Regions from separate parts of the Paenibacillus thiaminolyticus genome, predicted to be linked through region 1. Evidence: riboswitches for the same ligand, from Rfam matches in the RefSeq annotation. Region 1 holds a riboswitch; the other holds the start of a gene.

Region 1 (10,409 bases):
GGGTCAACGCCTATCAGCAGCCATCACAGAAAGTCGTCTATCATTCGGGGCCGTTCACGCTCGATCTGATCGCGAAGCGGTTCACGAAGCATAACCAATCAATTGATTTGACTCCGACGGAGTTCTCGCTGGTTCAGTTCTTCATGGAGAAGGAAGATATGACATTAAGCCGCGATGTGCTGCTTGATTATGTATGGGGCAAAGATTATATGGGCGATCCGAAGATTGTCGATGTTAATATCCGCCGCCTGCGGCAAAAAATCGAGGATGAACCTTCGTCGCCGAAATATTTAGAAACAGTCTGGGGACATGGATATAAATGGAAAGGCTCCTCTTCATGCTAAAGCCGGGAATACGGCGTTCCGTAGTAATGCACTATTTTATCGTCGTGTTCTTGACGATGCTTATTTTGGAGGCGATATTTCTTATCGCTGTCCGTTCCTATTATTATGATTCGATTTCTAGCCATATGTCGTCTCATTTGAGTGTCACGACATCGTTCTACCAACAAGGCAATGCGGGGGTCAATACGCAAGACCGAAGCTGGCTCCCCGTGCTGCTGAAGCAGTACAATATGAAGAAGGCGGAAGTGCAGATTCTGAGTCCGCAAGGCGAGGTGCTGATATCGTCCAGCTACTTCCGGGTGGACAAGCCGGTCGCCACGGCCGACTTCATCAGTGCCCAGAGCGGGACGGTAGGGAAGTGGATCGGCAAGCAGCCGGGAACGGGAGAGGCGGTGATGTCGATCGCGTCTCCGATCTATGCGAAGGGAGATATCGTCTATATCGTCCGTCTGGTCACTTCGCTGGACTTGGTCAATGCGCGCATTAACAGCATCGTGCTGCTGTCTGTTGTCATTGCGATCGCAGTTCTCATCGTCGTGCTCATTATCAGCATCGGCCTGGCGAATTCCATCGTGAAGCCGATCAATGAGATTACGAGCGCCTCTGCCCAGATGGCGAAGGGACGATTCGATGTTCGGATCAAGGAAGAGTACCAGTATGAGATCGGCGAGCTGGCCCGGACGCTCAATTTCATGGCCCATGAGATCGTCCGCAGCAATCAGCTTAAGAATGACTTCGTCTCCTCGATCTCGCATGAGCTGCGCACGCCGCTAACCGGGATTAAGGGGTGGAGCGAGACGCTTCTCTCTGGACAGTTCGAGGAAGAAGAGAGCAAGCTGGGGATGAACGTCATCCTGAAGGAGACCGATCGGCTTATCGGGCTGGTCGAGGAACTGCTTGACTTCTCGAAGCTGCAGGAGAATAAGCTGCAATTCAATTGGTCGCCAGTCTATTTATCAGGCATATTGGAAGACACGGTTTTGCAGGTAAAAATGAAGGCCGAGCAGAAGCAGATTCATATTGAGGTTCGTTCCCGCGGCGGGGAGCAGCCTATCTCTGGCGATGCGAACCGGCTGAAGCAAGTCTTTCTCAATCTGATTGACAATGCGGTGAAGTTCTCTCCGAATGAATCAGTAATTACGGTCCATTCGACATGGGACGAGAACAACGTGGTCGTTCGCATCGTGGATCAGGGGATCGGCATCAGCAAGGAGCATTTGGCCAAAGTCATGGATAAGTTCTATCAGGTGAACCCGAGCCATGGCGGCACGGGATTGGGCTTAGCCATAACGTATGAGCTAGTGAAGGCGCATCATGGCGACATGACGATCGAGAGCAAGCCGGATGTGGGTACGACGGTGATTGTGACGCTGCCGATTCATCAGCCCGCCGCAAGCGAACCGGAGGAAGAGAAGCAGTAATCCTATGACTTTTGTGTAAATGAACAAGACTTTTGTATATATGAACGTATACAAAAGTCTTTTTTTATGGAAAATGGAAGATATGATATCTATGATCGATAAAACATACTATAATGGGATCGAACTTGATCGTAGGAAATGTCGCAAGCCATCGTTTTATGTCATTGTCCAAGATTGAAATCCGTTAGTATTAGAGACTGGGCTCTGGCGATGCAGTGAGAGCCGCCGGGCCAAACGGAGGCTGTTATGTTACGGACGATCCACCGGCAGATGATGGTCCGCATCTTTGTGACCGTTATTGCCGCACTTGCTGTCATTTCATTTTTCTCCCACCGAGCGGTACAATCGATCATTCAGCGGAATATGACAGAGAATTATTTGAATCAGGTGAAGCTGGCTGCGAATGAGGTGGATTCGGCACTCCTTCATCACAAGAAATCGGTGGAAACGTTTTCTCGCATTATCCGCGAGCTTTACCGGCTGTCGGATGACGTGTCTTCCGACGTCAGGAGCGCGACGAGGCTCTTCGCAGGAAGTCCCAACCAATTCGTCAATGGCTATTGGTTCACAGCACAGTCGACCTATCGTAACCAGGGACAGTACTTCGTCTGGTATGGTTATGATGAGAATGGAATGCCTCTCCAAATAAAGAGCGGTCAGGAGTTAGATGCATCGTCGCACGTCTATGAGAGCGATTCGCGCTTCGATTACTATCATGGGGCCGCGAAGAGCGGCGGTACGCATATTACCGCCCCTTTTATTGATCCGTTTACACATCAGCCCCTGCTGTCTATCAGTACGCCGGTCTACGATCAGGAGGGGCTGCTGGTGGGTGTGGCCGGCATCGATATCCATTACAATGATTTGCAGCAGGTCGGATCTAGCCTCAGCTTCCATCCGGACAGCAAGACCTTGCTCGTTACGAGAGACGGAGATCTGCTCTATGACCCGGACGAACAGCATAGCATCTTCGCCAATCTGTACCGGGATTTCGATGAAGATCTGATTCCAATATTCGAGCAGGTCAAAAAAGATATCGATCAGACCGCCGAGACGTCATCGATGACAAGGTATCAGGATCGTAAAATGATCGTGTATACAGTTGGCTTGAAAGAGACGGACTGGATTGCGATGATTATGCTCCCGGCAACGGTTATCGACTCCGTTCTTTATCACGTCACTTGGGTGACGTTCTGCACCTTTACGTTGGCTGCAGTTGTCGTCGCACTGCTTTTGCATATGTGGATCCGCCGCCTCATTCACCGGCCTTTGCGCAGTCTGGTCGATGCCTCGTCCCGACTTGCCAAGGGGGATTATAATGTGCGGGTGGAGCACGATCAGCATAATGAATTCCGGTTGCTTGGCGAGCATATGAACCGGGTGACCGATTCGCTCCACAAGCAAGTACAGCTCGAGCAGGAGTTGAAGCGAATGGGCGCCTTGAAGGTTGTGGGTGAGATGGCGGCGGCCATCAGCCATGAGATACGCAATCCGTTGACGACGGTCAAAGGATTTCTGCAGCTGCTCCGCAGCAAGCCGGAGCATGTGAAGGAGCATGTTTATTTCGACACGATGATGGAAGAAATCGAGCGTGCGAACTCCATCATTACGGAATACTTGACGTTGGCGCAGCACAAAGTCGTCGAATTCCGCAAGCAATCATTGAACGATGTTATCAGTCATATTTATCCGCTCGTGCAAGCGTCCGCGACAACAGATTGTCAGGAGATTCGGCTTGAGCTGAATCCGGTGCCTGATTTCGAGATGGATGAAAAAGAAATTCGCCAGCTGCTGCATAATCTGATTCGCAACGGGCTGGAGGCGATGGAAGCGAATCAGACGCTGACGGTTCGGACCTGGCATGATGACCATGCGATACATCTTGAGGTCGAAGATGAAGGGCCTGGCTTTGACGCGACGGTTTTGCAGTCGGCGGGGACTCCCTTCCTGACGACGAAAGCGGGCGGAACCGGCTTGGGGCTGTCCATCTGCTTCCGAATCGTAGATCGCCATCAGGGAAGCATGGAGATCTCTTCCGATCCGGGCAAAACACTTATACATATCCGTTTCCCACTTATTCCGGAGATCTCAGATCCTGCTCCGTGAAGTTGAACGGCGGGAAGCTCGTGTTCAAAGACATGTTCTTCCTGCCGTTGTATGCGTAATTATATACATAATTATACATATTAAGTCGTTCGGCCGCATAAGCTTCGGAATAGGTTGAATATTCCAAGAAATAGATCGAAAATGGCACAGGAAAGGATGATGCTTTTCTAGCCTGAGAAAACGGACGCTTGCCTATTGAATTTGTGCCAAAAATAGGATGTCAATAGCAGAATTGAAGAATAAATATGAATTTGCCGGTTTTACTCAGGTATTTGGATGAAAAACCGAAAATTTGCACATTTTAGTAATAAATCAGTTCCCTGCACAATTGATCGGCATTTATTTCTTTAATTGGTGAATTCCCCCGTAAAATCAGCTATTCCAGCATCTTTTTTTGTTCTGAACCATTGTATATCTATACATCATCATGTATAATTGGGAACGACCGAAATCCTCCTATCATGGGAAGGAAGGATAATCAGAGAAGTGGGGATGAAGTATAGTGAGAACAATGAAGATCGTAGCGGTATGTTCGCTATTAATGGCCATTCTGGTTGGCTGCGGAGCCAAAGGAGATAGTTACGACAATATTATGAGCAAGAAGACGCTCGTCGTCGGCGTCAGCGCCGATTATCCTCCATTCGAATTCCACAAGACGATAAACGGCAAGGATGAAATTGTCGGCTTCGACATCGACTTGGCGAACGAGATTGCGAAGGATCTGGGCGTTGAATTAAAGGTTGAAGATATGAAGTTCGAATCGCTAATCGGAGCTTTAAATACGGACAAGCTGGACATGGTTATCTCCGGTATGGATCCAACTCCGGATCGGGCCAAGGCGGTAGACTTCTCCGATCCATACTACCTGGCTGAGGCAGGTGTCATCGTGCGTGCCGCGGACAAGGACAAGTACAAGACGCCGGAAGATTTGAAAGGGATGAAGATCGGGATTCAGAAAGGCTCGACTTTCGAGAATGTCATTTCACAGATTCCGGAAGCGCAGCCTGAATTGCTTGCCAAGGTAAGTGATCTCGTCTTGGCGCTCGAGTCGAACCGGGTAGAAGCGGTCATCGTTGAGAAGCCGGTCGCGAAGGCTTATGCCTCGAACCGTCCTGAACTGGAGATGTCGGATGCGGTGCTGCAGCCGGCGAGCGATGGCTATGTCATCGGCTTCCGCAAAGGCAGTCCGAAGATGGTCGAAGCTGCGAACAAGACGATTGCCCGCCTGAAATCGGAGGGCAAGCTGGACGAGTTCATTACGAAGGCGACCCAGATGGCGGAAGAGCAATAAGGCCCGATTCACACGGGGAAAAAGAGGCGGCGTAAGCCGCTCTTTTTCGTTCTATTACATGACAGGCAGAGATTGGAAAGGGGAAGAGGCTGTTGTTGGACTGGCTCTCTATGCTATGGGACTATAAATGGGATTATTTGTCCGGAGCCCAAATTACGGTGCTGCTATCGCTGGTGGCGGTGCTCGCCGGCTTCGTGCTTGGCATAATTATTGTATTGATGCGGATCGGGCCGTTCAAGCCGTTGAACTGGTTCGCAGTCGTCTATATTGAGCTTCTTCGCGGCACTCCGCTGCTGGTGCAATTGTTTATTATTCATTTCGGACTGGCTCAGTTCGGCATCGAATTCAGCAAGTTCACTTCCGGCGCAATTGCCGTATCGATTAACAGCTCGGCTTACTTGGCGGAAATTTTCCGATCGGGTATTCAGGCGGTCGATAAGGGGCAGGCGGAAGCCGCACGTTCGCTTGGCATGTCCAAGGGCATGACGATGAGATATATTATTTTACCGCAGGCATTCCGTACGGTTATTCCCGCAATTGGGAACGAGTTCGTCACCATTATCAAGGAGAGCTCGATTGTCAGTCTGATCGGAATCGCGGACATTATGTTCCAGACGGATATTATCCGCAGCAAGACGTATACGGCTATGGGGCCGTTACTTGGAGCGGCCATGATGTACCTCGTGCTGACGATTCCGCTGTCGAAGGCAATCGGTCTGCTGGAAAGGAAGTTGAAGAATGATCGAAATTCGTGACCTGCATAAATCGTACGGAGAGCTGAACATTTTGAACGGCCTGAACATGAAGATCGAGCAAGGGGAAGTCGTCGTTGTGATCGGTCCGAGCGGCTCGGGCAAGAGCACCTTCCTGCGCTGTCTTAATCTGTTGGAGACGCCGACGGCAGGCGATATTTTGTTCGAAGGCATGAAAATCAACGACAAAAAGCATGATATTAACGCGACGCGAGCCAAAATGGGCATGGTCTTTCAATCCTTCAACCTGTTCCCTCATATGTCGGTAATGGACAACATTACGCTGGCCCCGATTAAAGTAAAAGGGAGAAGCAAGGCGGAAGCGGAGGCGATCGCAATGGAGCTCTTGAAGAAGGTCGGATTGGCCGACAAGGCATCCGCTTACCCTGACCAGCTGTCCGGCGGACAGAAGCAGCGGATTGCGATTGCGCGGGCGCTGGCGATGGAGCCGCATGTCATGCTGTTCGACGAGCCGACATCCGCCCTGGATCCCGAGATGGTCGGTGAAGTGCTGGAAGTAATGAAGTCGCTCGCCCGAGACGGTATGACGATGGTGATCGTAACGCATGAGATGGGTTTTGCGCGCGAAGTCGGAGATCGCATCGTGTTCATGGATGGCGGGCATATCGTCGAGCAGGGACCGCCGCAGCAATTGTTCTCGGCGCCCCAGCACCCCCGCACGCAAGAATTCCTTGGACAAGTTCTCTAAACGAATTCGACGGACACAATTATAAATCGATGGAGACGGTTATTGATTTACCGCTCCGAGGCCGCAACCAGCCGGGAATCCCGGCTGGTTCTGTTTCTGCTGCCGACTGTTGACGTGCGTTCCTTACTATGCGAAAAAGAAGCCCCGTACTTATCCGCTTTTCACCTCTGAAACATAAAGCTGCCCCTTGCCCCTTATAAGCAATATCCCCGACAGCTCCAAAAGCGGGAGCCACCTGAAGGATAGGGAAAGTGACCGAAAGGCAACAAAACACCTGACGGACAGGGATATTGACCAAAAGGCAGCAAGACACCTGACGGATGGGGATAGTGACGAAAAGGCAGTGAGACACCTGACCGACAGGGTTAGTGCCCCAAAGGCAACAAGCTCCCTGACAGACGGGGATATTGCTCAGAGTTGCATGATACCAGTAGTTTGGACATGTCCAATAATAGGAAGAGTCCAAACTGTTTACAAATTTGTAATCTATGATATAGTAGGAGTCGCTGGTTACAATTTTGTTACATACCTAATGCTTTGGGGACTGGATAAAGCGATTTCATACGTTATTTCGGCCCATTTTACAGGATTAAGAGGCATTTTATTTCGTATTTACCATTAACTGACTGCGCATAGGTTACAAAATTGTGATATGATGCAATTCGAGCCGAACATAGTACGGGGGATGATTGACCGGTGTTCATTCATAACGGGATGAGCGCCTTGGGGTGAATCAGAGCTGGCGAATCGCCGGCATGTAGGGTACTCCTTGACCCGAATCCGACAACTAACCTCGCAGGCTATCTTAAGGGGGAACATATACTATATGCGGAAAAAAACGATATTAAAGCTTACAACGGCACTGCTGGGATTGAATCTGGTATTTCAAATGATGCCAGTTTATGCCGAGCCCTACACTGCTCAGGAAGGAGATACCTTCTATACGCTTGCGAAGAAGCATCAGATTGATCTGGATGAATTGATGAAGGCGAACGCCAACATCGATCCTTTAAATATCTATGGAGGGCTGAAGCTGGAGCTTCCGAAAAAGACCCTGCAAGGTCTGGCGGTGGAATCAGAGAACGCGGAATTGATTGAAGCCGATAGGGATAAGGACGCATCGGCAGCGGACAAGGCTGAAGCATCTGAGGACAAGCCAGCAAAAGCTGCGAAAGAGGCCGCTGCGCCGGCAGCGATGCCGCAGACGGAGGAGAAAGCGAAACCGCAAACCGAGGAGAAAGCGAAGCCGGCATCGAAGCCGCAGACCGAGGAGAAAGCGAAGCCGGTTGCGGCAACGGCGAAGAAGAACGTAATTACGGTCTCCGGCAAGGAGATGACATATAAAAAGAAAGTGAACATGAAGGCCACCGCGTATACGGCCCATGCGAGTGAAAACGGAAAATGGGGCGCTGTCGATTACTTCGGCAACCCATTGAAGCTGGGGACAGTAGCCGTCGACCCGAAGGCCATACCATTGGGAACGAAGCTGTTCATCACCGGTTATCAGTTCAAGCATCTGCCGCAAGGCGGATTCATCGCGGAAGCCCGCGATATCGGCGGTGCCATCAATGGCAACAAGATTGATATTTTCGTTCCGGTGAGCAAGCAGATCGGCAGTACCTTCGGCATTCAAAATGTTGAAGTGTACATTATGTCTTAATTGATATCAGTATAGGTTCAACCCCTGTCCATAGCGGCAGGGGTTGTTTTGCGTGTAAGACAGTTTCAATTGTCTTTTTTGTCCTTGCGGTCCTGGAGCAGCTCCGGCACGGTGACAAAGTGGTACCGCTGCTGCTTCAATTGCTTAATGATGGACGGTAGGGCTTTGAGTGTTCCCTGCAAGTAACCATTCTGCTTGCTTCCTCCGGCATGATGAAGCACGATTGAACCGGGCCTGACCGCGCTCATTACGTTATTGTATACTTCCTTAGCGTTCAAGCCCCGCCAGTCGTTGGAATCGACGTCCCAATTGACGACGAGATAGCCGTGATCCCCGGCCCATTTCAATTGCTCTTCATTGATCTCTCCGAAGGGAGGGCGATAGAACCTTGGCTTGTAACCGATAATTTCTTCAATTGCCCGTTCCGCATCCTTCACTTGCTGCTCGAAGGCAGGCAGCGTCAGCTTCGTCATTAACGGATGGCTGTAAGAATGATTGCCGATAATATGGCCTTCCCGGACAATGCGCCGAACCAACTCGGGATGGGCTTTCGCCCGAGAGCCGACGAGAAAGAAGGTCGCACGAATGTTATGTTCCCGCAAAATATCCAGTACAAGCGGGGTTATTCGGTTATCGGGAACATCATCGAAGGTAAGGGCGACTCGGCGGAGTCCGCGCTTGGATCCATGAAGCTTGAAAATGTGCGGGTATTTCATTCTAAGCTGAGCCAAGCTCAAATTGCGCTGGCTTATTCCGGATTTCGTATTCTGAGATGCAGACTGGGCTGGCTCCGGGCTCCGCGGCTCCTTTGGCTTCATGACGGATTTCTTTTCCACGGCCTTCCGTCCCATGGTGTCAGAACGGACGCCTTCATTGACGGATTCCGTGTGGGCCGGGTCCTTCGTCGTCAAGTGGAACTTGGGCAAGGGCAGGGGCTGATGCGGCAGCGGATGCGGTTTGTCCTCCAGGACGAAGGATATCGTGCCCTTGCCGGTCTCAGGTCGTTCCACCGCTTCATGGGGCGGCTGTCGCGATGTTAACTCCGCTGATGGCTGGTTCGTGTCCAACGTGTTCAGCTGCGGATCCGGAGCAGCCTGATGCGAACGCGGAAAGCAGCCGGTTACTCCTACCAGGCACACCAGCAGACAGCATATCTGTTTTGTGCGCAATAATCTTCCTCCTTTCCCGATTCCACCTGTCTTCTTGTTATGTCCTTTGTCAGGGGGATTTATGCCCAACGTGACCTGCATCACAGATGAATGGCGCCGTTACAGGCATAGTAGAATTGCTAAAGGTGAACAAAGGAGCAGACACGTGCATAAGATTCTTACCAACAATCAGATAGCTCAAGATGTTTATCTCATGACAGTAGAGGGCACTTTTGAAGGCCGGATGGGGCAATTCTATATGTTAAGGGCATGGACCCATTATCCGGTTCTGTCCCGTCCGATCAGTATCTACAATTTGGAGCCGGACTCCATCCAGTTTCTGTACAAAGTCGGAGGCGAAGGAACAGCCCGATTCGCAAGTCTTCGCCCTGGCGATTCGATTCAGTTGGAGGGGCCGTTCGGCAACGGGTTCCCGGAAGTTGACGGGAAGACCGCGCTAGTCGGCGGAGGCATCGGCATTGCGCCCCTTCTGTACACGGCGAGACAATTGGACAAGCCGGATATTTATCTCGGATTTCGGGGAGCGTCCTATATGACGGAAGCATTTGCTCCCTATGCGAGTGAGCTTGTCGTCCGGGTCGATGCGAATCTGCTGCTTGATGTCGATATGAAGAAATACGACAATATCTTTGTATGCGGACCGCTAGGAATGATGGAGGCGGCAGCCCGCATGGCGGAAGGATTAGATACGAAGCTGTACGTGTCTCTGGAGAAAAGAATGGCTTGCGGCATTGGAGCCTGCTACGGCTGCTCCGTGCGAACGGCAAGCGGCAACCGCAAGGTCTGCTCAGACGGACCGGTATTTCAGGCACAGGAGGTGACGTGGCATGAGAAGCTTAGCGTGTAATGTGGCGGGAATCGAGTTCAAAAACCCGCTTGTCATGGCTTCCGGCACATTCGGCTTCGGGCAGGAGTATGCCCAATACTATGATATCAATCAGCTTGGCGGCATCGCCT
Region 2 (10,409 bases), 2.8 Mb from region 1:
CAGCTCGGCTGCGTCGACGATGCGCCGCATAATATTCATATCGACCAAAAAGTTTTGGCCAAGGCTTTTCTTAAACGCAAATCCGTGCTTGCGCACAATTTCCTTCGTCCTCGATGGCGTTGCGATATCAATCGAAGGCTTGTTCATTCTGTCGTTCTCCTTCCGTACCCGTTACGATATGTGCAGAAGCCTCCAGCTCGTCCAGCTTGACCAGCGCAGCCTTGAACTCCTCTCGGCTGATCTGGAACATGCGGCATCGCTTCAGCAGCTGCTTCGCATTGCAATATCCGATGCCGAGGATCTCCCCCAGACGGTTCCGGCGTTCAGCTGCGCCGATCTGGATCGTCAGACCCGCTTCCGCCAGATCCGCCCAGACCAGCTCCGCTTCGGCCAACGGCATCTCGGTCCTGACTTGGCCCAGCGCCGCGCGAATCGCCTCCGGCGATGCGTTCTCCACGCCGAGGTCTCCCTTGGCTATCGCCTCATGCCGCGCCAGGAAGGCGTGCTTGCAGCCAGGCACCCGCTCCGCGATCATCTTTCGAATCCGTTCCCCTGCATGATCCGGATCGGTAAATATAATTACGCCCCGGCGCTCCTGGGCCAAGGCAATGCGCCGTATCGTCATCTCGCTGACGGCCGAGCCTCCCGTCTCGATTGTATCGGCCTCCACGGCCCGCTGAATGGCTACGGTATCATCTTTCCCTTCCACGACGATCACTTCTCGAATCACAATGACTGCTCCTCTCCGGTCCCCGCTGGCGCCTCTATGTAGAAACACAAAAGAAGAGGGAATTCCCTCTTCTTAGAATGACATAAAACGTTATATCTTACTATATGTTATAATGCCGCCTTAATTCAATTCGGGCTTCACCGGACCGATAACATAGACAGTAAATCCGTGTTTGCGGCCGAATTTGCGGACGGTGCTGCTGCTGTCGAAGTAGACGTCAATGATATTGCCCTTGACTGCCCCGCCGGTATCTTCAGCGCGGCGGAATCCAATGCCTTCAATGTACACCCACCAACCAAGCGGAATCACGTCCGGATCGACGGCGATGGTGCGGCCTTCGGATACGATGGCGCCAGATGCGGTCTTCGACCCTGCAGAGCCCTCCTGTTCGGTATAGGCGGTCAATTCCACATTTTTAAGCACTTTTTTATAGTTGAAATCAACGCTTCCGCCAGAATTGCTACCCCCGCTGACGGACAGCACGGCGACTTCCGGCTCTTTTTTGGTGCCGTACGCCACGACTTGGTTCACTTGCTTCGTTTTCACCTTTTTGTCCACCATTTTGGAGTACACGAGCTTGCCATCCTCATAAACCTTCTCGATTTTCTGAATGACCAGCCCCTCCTGGCCTTTTTGCACGGTCTTGGTCTTGCCTTTCGCTAAGGCCGGATCGGCTTTTTTGACCGTCCGGAACGGGACTGTTACTTTTCGCTCCTCCACATTTTTGCGGACGTCGATAATCCGGATATCCATATTCTGCGATACGGCGGTCTCTTTTTCAGGGATGACCTTATCCTCCGGCTTGACGGGTATATTCAAAGCGAGCAATGCTTCGTTAACCGATTTCTTCGTCGTGTAGTGCGTCTCTTTCTTACCGCCCATCACGATATTCACCGGCATGGCGCGCTCGATGATGACCCGATCACCATCGGCGATTTCGGAATCCAACGGCTTCGATACCACATCATAGGCCCCAACGGCTATCGCGTGCTCATCCAAAACATCGCGCAGCATCGATTCCCGGGTTATCAAAGCTTCTTCTCGTCCATCCACATAGACGGACAGCGTCTTCTTGGACGCGCTGTATTGAAATAATACGGCCATCAAGGTAATTACAACCGCCATAACGATGATGAGAGATACGATACGAACATTTTCATGCTTCCATCGCATTGCGAGCGACATGCTGGATGATCGGGGTTCATGGGTTTCGTCTTGAACGAGCTGTCCCACTTCTCGGTCCTCCTTACATAGTCCCGCCGTCGAGTGTTACGCATGATTTCTGGCTGACGCGACTATTTGAAGAATGTTTACGAAGCAACCCTGCGGTTCCTTCGCACCAACACCAGTAACGGTTGTTCCTCACCTCCTGTTCCTTACACCTATGACGTCTTTCTTTTCTTTATTCAAAAAAAGAAGATTTCAAGAAAAACAAAAGAAGCCTAGTGTAAGAGGCGACTCTTGATCATGGCTTCTCATTGAAACCCAAACGTCATCAGTTCAGGACGCGCGAGGACCCCTCTCTCCGTACGCTGACGAGGTTAGCTGTCGGGTTCGGGCTGTGAGAGTCGCCCTGTCGCTGCGAACCGGCTCATGGCTCGGCTGCACCGAATTCACCCCAAGGAATCAATCCACGCGTTCAGCCATGCAATAGATGCACCGCCAACACGCCGTTTGGTTCCCCCGCTCTCCACTGAAGGAGATTAAGCGATACTGGTTGGTTGGAACAATATTCAAGTTTTCGGTTTCGAACATCTGTGAGAAATCATATCGTGTTTGTAATCACCTTGTAAAGACAGTATCAATTCCGTTTTAAGCGAAAAAGGGTTAAAAAAAAGTAACATTTTCGCATTTTCTCAATAGAATCCACTTATTTGGTGGCCTACATCTTTATTTCATCGGTTTTTCATCGATTTTCATCGTATGTCAAAACATGTCAAAGCATTTTCAGTCGTTATTCTGCAAATTTCTTCAAATTCCATTCTTTTCAATTCAGCTGCCGCTTCGGCAACGAGACGAACATAAGCAGACTCATTTCGTTTTCCTCGAAATGGATGTGGCGTTAAATATGGGGAGTCCGTCTCGACCAGCAACCGGTCATTCGGTATGCGGACGAGCACTTCTTTCGGCTGCTTCGCGTTCTTGAACGTAATCGGCCCGCCAAATGAAATATAGAATCCCATATCAAGGCACATTTTAGCCGTTTCCCAGCTTCCGGAGAAAGAGTGCATGATGCCGCCCACCTCGCTAGCCTTCTCTTCGCGCAAAATGCGGACTACATCCTCATGGGCATCGCGGTTATGAATAATTATTGGCAGCTTCAACTCGCGCGCCAGCCCGATCTGCTCCCGGAACACGCGTTGCTGCACATCCTTGGGAGACGTGTCCCAATGGTAGTCCAGCCCGATCTCCCCGATGGCAACAACCTTGTCATGCTGTGTCAGCTCCGCAATCCATTGCATATCCTCCGGCTTCATCGTGATGGCATCGGTTGGATGCCATCCCACGGCGGCGTAAATAAATTCGTATTTCTCCGCCAAGGCCATCGTCGTCGGGATCGTCTCCCGGTTGAACCCGACATTCACCATTCTCGTAACTCCCTGCTCGAAGGCGCGGGCGATGATCTCCTCCCGGTCGGCGTCAAAAGCTTCATTATCTAAATGGGTATGCGTATCAAATAACATCGAAGTCTCTCCTTCATGATGATGGTATGCTTGTCTTCCCAAATAAGCGTCCGGCTTGCTGCCGTTCGGGAACGCCTCCGGCCCTCCATAGATGAAGGGACAGGCCGTGGCAGTTATCCGATCTCTCCGGGAAGGAACAGCTGCCGCACATCGGCAGGCAGTGCATACTGGACCGCTTCCAGCTTGTCCTTCGGGAAGTAAATATAATGCTTCCCTCTCCGGATGCCGCTGATTGATCGGACAATATCCGATTTCTTCGACAGCTCCATCACGCGGCCATACGGATCAAGCAGCAAAATATGCTGCTGCGTCGGCTCATCTCCCACCCGATACACATCGTACGGATTGTCCGAAGGCGAATCGAACATCAAATCGTACTCCGGATCCAGTCCCGCTTCCGTCCATATTTGGGACAGCCGTCGCTCCGTCGCTTTGTCCAGCTGATCCGTCTCAATATATTTGTATAGTTTACGCTCCATGAACCGCTCGCACAAGTCGGCCAACCGCTCATCCTTCTCCAGGCGCCACTGCATGAACGTCGTCTGGACCAGGGCTTCATCCAGCTTCAAATAATCCGAGGTCCCAATCGTCCCCTCGAACAGCGAGGTAAGCGGCGGCAAAAAGAACTGAAAGGCAAACCCTTCCCGGTATAGCTCCCCCGCCCTCTTGAAAATATGGCGCAGCAGCATCTCCGAGCTGCGGGTCACCGGATGGAAGTAGACCTGCCAGTACATCTCATAACGGGAGAGCAAGTAATGCTCCACCGCATGCATTCCACTCTCCTTCACAACGATGCGATCCTTATGCGGACGCAGAAGCCTCAAGATACGATCGAGGTCGAAGGTGCCATAATTAACGCCGGTGAAATAAGCATCCCGCAGCAAATAATCCATCCGATCGGCATCGAGCGGTCCGGATACGAGGTTAACGACAATCGGGGATGCGTACGATTTGCGAATGACGGACGCCACCTTCTCGGGGAACCCGGGATCGATCCTGGCCAATACGCGGTGGATCTCAGTATCTTCCAATATAATACGGCAGGTCCAATCCTCGTGGAACATGCCGAAGGCCTCTTCAATCGAATGGGAGAACGGGCCGTGTCCCACATCATGCAGCAGGGCGGCGCACAGGGTGAGCAGCCCTTCTTCTTCCGGCCAATCCACATACCCGTTCCGTTCGAATTGGGAAATGATCCTTCGCGTAATCTCATATACGCCGAGGGAATGGGAGAAGCGGCTATGCTCCGCCCCATGGAACGTGAAATAGGAAGTCCCCAACTGGCGGATCCGACGCAGCCGTTGAAATTCGCTCGTATTGATCAGATCCCATATGGTCCGATCTTGGACATGCACATAATTATGAACCGGATCCTTGAACACTTTTTCTTCTTGCAGCATCATGTTTCCCTCCTTGGTTTCATGTGACAGATGCAGCGTGGTACACCCTTCGGACAGAGCAATCGACTATAAAATGACATCCGTTCCATTTCGACATCGTTTTCACTTTTGGCCGCGTTGTCGAAATTCGGCGGATATATAGCCCTTGGCGGAAAACCGATAACATATAATACCATCAAAGCGTAATAACGGGAATAGATACGTTAAAATCAGTTAAAAATCAGATAAAAAATTAATAAAAACCATAAATTAGCATAAAAATTATCCATTTTATAGGTTGACTAATATGGGAATGGTTGGTACGATAATAAACAGTCAATCAGAAATTTGTCGAATCATGACACATTATGTAATTAAGAGGAGAGCGTTGAATATGATGAAGTCCACTGGTATCGTTCGCAAAGTTGATGAACTGGGTCGTGTCGTTATTCCAATCGAGCTTCGCCGCACCTTGGGCATTGGTGAAAAAGATGCGCTGGAGATTTACGTGGATGGAGAGCGCATCATGCTCAAAAAATATGAGCCTGCCTGCATCTTCTGCGGCAATGCAGAGAACGTTACATACTTCAAAGGAAAAATTGTTTGCCACGAATGTATATCAGAAATCCCTCAACCTGTGACAAAATAAAAAAAATAGGTTATAATAGCACTAATCAACTTGTTAATTCTAACCTTTTTCATATCTTCCTTGGTGCCTTCATGGTTTAGAACCCGACCATGAAGGTCTTTTTTTGCCTTCATAGAGGGTGTTCCCAAGGCCTGCGGGCCTGGTTTCCAGCTTTGGTGAATGACCACAGCCGGAGGAAGCCATGCCTTATGGCCCTGGCTTCCGGACCCTCCGGCCGGCCCATATGAATGAGCCGGAATTATCATTTATCATCTTCTTCCCGCTTCTCCTGCAGCAGCGCTTCATAGATGTCCCGCTTCGAGACGCCTCTATCCTTGGCTGCCTGCTTCATCGCCTCTTTGCGGGCTATCCCCTGCTCCTCATAATGCGCCACATGCTCCTGCTCGCTCAGTTCGCTCCACCAGACGGCGTCCGCTCCGGCCCCCGTGGTGCTTACGCCGCCTTCCACGACGAGGCAATACTCTCCAAGCGGAGGCTTCTCCTTAAGAAAGGCCAGGCAGTCCGCAATCGTCCCGCGCACGTAATGCTCGTACCGCTTCGTCAGTTCCCGCGCGAGCGCCACACGCCGCCCGGACCCGAATACTTCGGCCATCCGTTCCAGCGTCTTCTCCACCCGATGCGGCGATTCATAAAAAAGCAATGTGCCCGCTTCCGCCGGCAAGAAAGCCAACATGTCCGCAGCCCGCTTCTTCTCCCGGGGCAAGAACCCGACGAAGGTGAACCGATCCGTCGGCAGCCCGGAAGCGATAAGCGCGGACAACGCCGCATTCGGGCCGGGGATCGGAATGACCGGGAGCTCCGCTTCGATCGCCATCGCCGCCAGATCGGCGCCCGGGTCGGATATGGCCGGAAGGCCGGCGTCGCTCACAAGGGCGATACGCTTTCCTTCCTGCATCAACCGAATCAGTTCCGGACCGCTGGCCTGCTTATTATGCTCATGATAGCTATATAATGTTTTGCCTTGAATCTCGAAGTGGCTGAGCAGCTTGCGCGTCTCGCGCGTATCCTCTGCCGCGATGATATCCGCTTCCCGAAGCATCCGCACAGCCCGGTACGTCATATCCTCCAGATTGCCAATCGGGGTGCCGACGAGATACAGCCGGCCGCCTTCATCCTTCTCCTCATAGCTGAATTGCTCATTGATCTTCATGTGATCCATCCTTCAACTGCGGCGATTCGCCGTAATAAATATCCATTAGTTCCTGGCAATACGTATTTCCTTCATTATAAACGATTAACGGCGGGAGAATACGCACGTCCGGCTTGGCGTCCCGCACGGCTTCAATTAGAACCATATTCGCTTCCGTTCCGATACGCGGATGCACGAGGCGAATACGCTTCGGCTCGATCCGGTATGCCCGCATCAAGGCAATGATATCGCCCAGCCGGGAGGCGCGATGCACCATCGCGAGCTTGCCGCCCGTTCGCAGCCAGCGCGCGGACTGCGCAATCACATCCTCCAGCGTGCATGCCAGTTCGTGGCGGGCAATCGCCTGATGCTCGCTCAGCTTCGGTTCTCCCGCCGTCAGCGGCATATATGGCGGATTCACCGTAATCATCTCATAGAACGGACGGTCCGCATCTGGTTCGAACTGCTTCAGATCCCCTTCGTGAATCCGGATCCGCTCCTCCAGCCCATTGAGGGCAATACTGCGGCGAGCCATGTCCGCCAAGCGCGGCTGAATCTCCAGACCTTCGATCGCGGCTCTGGTCCGCGTCGACAGCAACAGCGGAATGACCCCGTTGCCGGTGCACAGATCCATGATCCGGCCCTTGGCAGGCACCGTGGCGAAGCGCGCCAACAGAACGGCATCCATCGAGAAGCTGAACACCTCCGGGCTCTGGATGATGCGAAGCTCGTGGGTCAGCAGATCATCAAGCCGTTCCGAAGCCTGCAGGATGACGCTCTCCTTACCGTGTTCCTTCATTCTATATCGGTAACTCCTTCCTGTTTCTTGTGATTATTCCCTGTCCAATGCAGCCTGGATATGAAGAAAAGCCGTAGGCAGGAATCCGATTCCCCATCACCTACGGCCCTCGTTATTTATTTAGGAAGGATAGACAGAACAAGCAGTCGCCTTCCGTTCGTAAATGCCCATAATAGACGTTGCAAATATGAAAGCCTTCATGATACAGCCGCGCTAAGTTGTCGTATCCTTCGCCAACCACATTCTCCTGCTCTTCCCCTTCGGCGTTCCAGGCATCCGCTGCGGGTGCCGATGCTCCTTCCGCATCGTCGGGCGATTCCGGCTGCTGATCCTGATGCTCCTGATGGAGCAATTGGCGCAGCCGCTGGTTCTCCATGCGAAGGCGTTGATTCTCTTCCAGCAGCTCCTTGACGACGTATTTCAGCGCACCCAGCTCTTGATGAAGGTCTCCCATATGCGTTTCCATATCATGAATTTGCGCAAAAATGTCTTTCTTCTCCAAGTTCCCACCCCAGAGCGTGAAAAGTACGCTTCATTATTTCACTACGACGTCGTCAAAAGGAAACTCCTTCACTTTGCTTATATCCGTCAATTGAACGTGAACCTTCCGTTCACCGGCATTCAGGCCGACGACCTTGCCTTCGCCGATCGACGTAACAACCCATTTCCCTACCGCCGGAAGCTCTTCCTTGACGCTCTCATAATTATCATGCTCGTATTTCAAGCAGCACATGAGCCGGCCGCATAAGCCGGAGATTTTGGTAGGATTCAACGATAAATTCTGATCTTTGGCCATCTTAATCGAGACCGGCTCGAAGTCGCCGAGCCAGGACGAACAGCATAAGACCCGGCCGCACGGGCCGATACCGCCGAGCATCTTGGCTTCATCCCGCACCCCAATCTGGCGCAGCTCGATCCGGGTCCGGAATACGCTTGCCAGGTCTTTGACCAGCTCGCGGAAATCGACGCGTCCTTCGGCCGTAAAATAGAAAATAATTTTGTTCCGATCAAATGTATACTCGACATCAACCAGCTTCATCTTTAACTGATGAGCCCGTATCTTGTCCATGCAAGTCGTGAAGGCATCCTTCGCCGCCTGCCGGTTCGAATCCACCAGCGTAGCGTCGGCCTCGTTGGCAATGCGGATAACCTTCTTCAAGGGAAGTACGACATCATTCTCGCCGACCGTCTTCGGGCCGATGACGACTTTGCCATATTCGATTCCCCGCGCCGTCTCGACGATAACGTGCTCATCCCGCTGAACCGGCCATTCCACCGGATCGAAGTAATATATTTTGCCCGCTCTCTTGAAGCGGACGCCGACCACGTTATACAATCATGTACCTCCTTGCACTCCAACCAGAAACTGTTCAAATGCAAGCTGCGGACTGACATTGGCGCGTACCCGCTTCTGCGCTTCTGCTGCCGCGGCCATGCATCGGATCCATCCCTGCGCCGATTTCGACCAGGCTATTCTGCCTATTGCATCCAGCTGATCGCAAAAGACGAGGTTCTCCTGTCGGTTGAATTGATAATTCAGCATATCACGAAACCAGAGGTGGAACAGACGGAACAACATGTCCGTATGCTCTCCAAGCTCGGTCTTGAACACCTTCTGTTGTGCCATAAGAAGTGCGGATGACAATCGTGCCCCACACTCCTTTCCTAATTGTAACATTACGTTTCTCAGTTCTGCAAACCAATTCTGTTGGCACAGTTCCCTGCCTTCCCCTATTCCGTTGACGAGATGAACCGCCGCCCGGGCCAGCAAGGCAGAGCAGCCCTCCTCAATCAATGCATTGTAGATGATCTGGGGATCCGGCGGGGTAAAAGGCACCCATTGCGAACGCGATTGAATTGTGGGCAGCATCGCTTGTCCATTGTCCGTAATCAGGATCGCGACGATCGGGCTCATCGGCTCTTCCAAAAATTTGAGCAGGCTGTTGGCCGCCTGCACGGTCATCGTCTCCGCCTGCTCCATGATATACACTTTGCGGCCTTCCGCCTGCGTGCGGTACGCAAACTCCCGCTGGAGCTCCCGCACCTGATCGATTTTGATGCTCTGTCCTTCGGGTGAAATCACATGCACATCCGGGTGGTTGCCATGCTCGATCTTGCGGCATGACAAGCATTCTCCGCAGGCATCATCCGTTGCGTTCTCGCAGAACAGCGCCTTCGTGAAGGTGATTGCCGTCTGCAGCCGCCCGGTTCCCTTCGGCCCGCTGAACAAATACGCATGCGAGACTTTACCCGAACGCAGACCGTTCTGCAATAAGGTCTTCGCCCGTTCCTGTCCGATTATTTGTTGAAACGACATCGTTTGTAAGTCCTTCCATTCCTGAACGGCTGTCAAAAGCTCAAATTGATCAGCATGCCGCGAATCTCTCCGACCTTTTGCAGCAATTCGATTTTGCCTTGTTCCGTCTCCAGCAGTTCCTCCGCCAGAGCAATCAACGCCGCATCGATCTCCTCGACCAGCTTGTAGCGCTTATTGCGCCCTCGGCGATCCCATCCACGCGAGTCGCGCAGCGTGATGCCCCGGCGGACCGTATCCTCCAGGAACCGCTTCACCAGATTCCGGTATTGCCGGAGTTCCCTGACGGTCATCGACTTCGCCAGTCGTTCTCCTTGACGATAAATATCCTGCAGGCGCTGCTGCAATTCATCTCTGCTCGCTTGGCCGTCCTGCTGCTGCATTATATCCGCAAATGATTTCTGCTGAATGGGCTTCGCTACCGTATCCCCTATGCGCACGTCTTGGCCAAGGGGCCGGAACCCTGGATTAATCTTCACTTGTTATCCACCTGCATTCTATCATGCTCTAAATTGCGTATTCAAAGCGGACTTGGTACACGATCTCTTTAAAATTGTTCAAACCGATCAACAGGCATTACAAAAACTGTCGCACCGCCAACTTGCACTTCCACCGGAAGCGGCATATAGGAATCCGTCGTTCCGCTAAGCGGGGTAACCGGCGTCACCAATTGGTCACGCACCTTGCAATTGTTACGGATGACGTTCAGAACCGCGCTGACTTGA

Evidence for each region. A riboswitch is a leader RNA that binds a small molecule or an ion and turns the genes downstream of it on or off. The one in region 1 is predicted to bind cyclic di-AMP.
Region 2: linked by a shared signal. The riboswitch ahead of FLT43_RS17055 (resuscitation-promoting factor) and the one ahead of FLT43_RS04495 (3D domain-containing protein) in region 1 are both predicted to bind cyclic di-AMP.

Annotation. Positions count from the first base shown of each region.
Region 1 is NZ_CP041405.1:997,723-1,008,131, reverse strand. Features, by position in the region: gene FLT43_RS04525 (response regulator transcription factor) at 1-344, shown strand, start outside; gene FLT43_RS04520 (sensor histidine kinase) at 371-1,765, shown strand; gene FLT43_RS04515 (ATP-binding protein) at 2,012-3,871, shown strand; gene FLT43_RS04510 (transporter substrate-binding domain-containing protein) at 4,383-5,162, shown strand; gene FLT43_RS04505 (amino acid ABC transporter permease) at 5,255-5,917, shown strand; gene FLT43_RS04500 (amino acid ABC transporter ATP-binding protein) at 5,901-6,623, shown strand; cyclic di-AMP (ydaO/yuaA leader) riboswitch at 7,279-7,440, shown strand; gene FLT43_RS04495 (3D domain-containing protein) at 7,450-8,283, shown strand; gene FLT43_RS04490 (polysaccharide deacetylase family protein) at 8,349-9,452, opposite strand; gene FLT43_RS04485 (dihydroorotate dehydrogenase electron transfer subunit) at 9,598-10,299, shown strand; gene FLT43_RS04480 (dihydroorotate dehydrogenase) at 10,280-10,409, shown strand, end outside.
Region 2 is NZ_CP041405.1:3,829,569-3,839,977, reverse strand. Features, by position in the region: gene rsmA (16S rRNA (adenine(1518)-N(6)/adenine(1519)-N(6))-dimethyltransferase RsmA) at 1-147, opposite strand, end outside; gene rnmV (ribonuclease M5) at 128-730, opposite strand; gene FLT43_RS17055 (resuscitation-promoting factor) at 851-1,963, opposite strand; cyclic di-AMP (ydaO/yuaA leader) riboswitch at 2,245-2,450, opposite strand; gene FLT43_RS17050 (TatD family hydrolase) at 2,647-3,414, opposite strand; gene FLT43_RS17045 (HD domain-containing protein) at 3,528-4,814, opposite strand; gene FLT43_RS17040 (AbrB/MazE/SpoVT family DNA-binding domain-containing protein) at 5,188-5,442, shown strand; gene rsmI (16S rRNA (cytidine(1402)-2'-O)-methyltransferase) at 5,684-6,592, opposite strand; gene FLT43_RS17030 (tRNA1(Val) (adenine(37)-N6)-methyltransferase) at 6,579-7,370, opposite strand; gene yabA (DNA replication initiation control protein YabA) at 7,483-7,872, opposite strand; gene FLT43_RS17020 (PSP1 domain-containing protein) at 7,906-8,706, opposite strand; gene holB (DNA polymerase III subunit delta') at 8,707-9,687, opposite strand; gene FLT43_RS17010 (YaaR family protein) at 9,720-10,163, opposite strand; gene FLT43_RS17005 (cyclic-di-AMP receptor) at 10,232-10,409, opposite strand, start outside.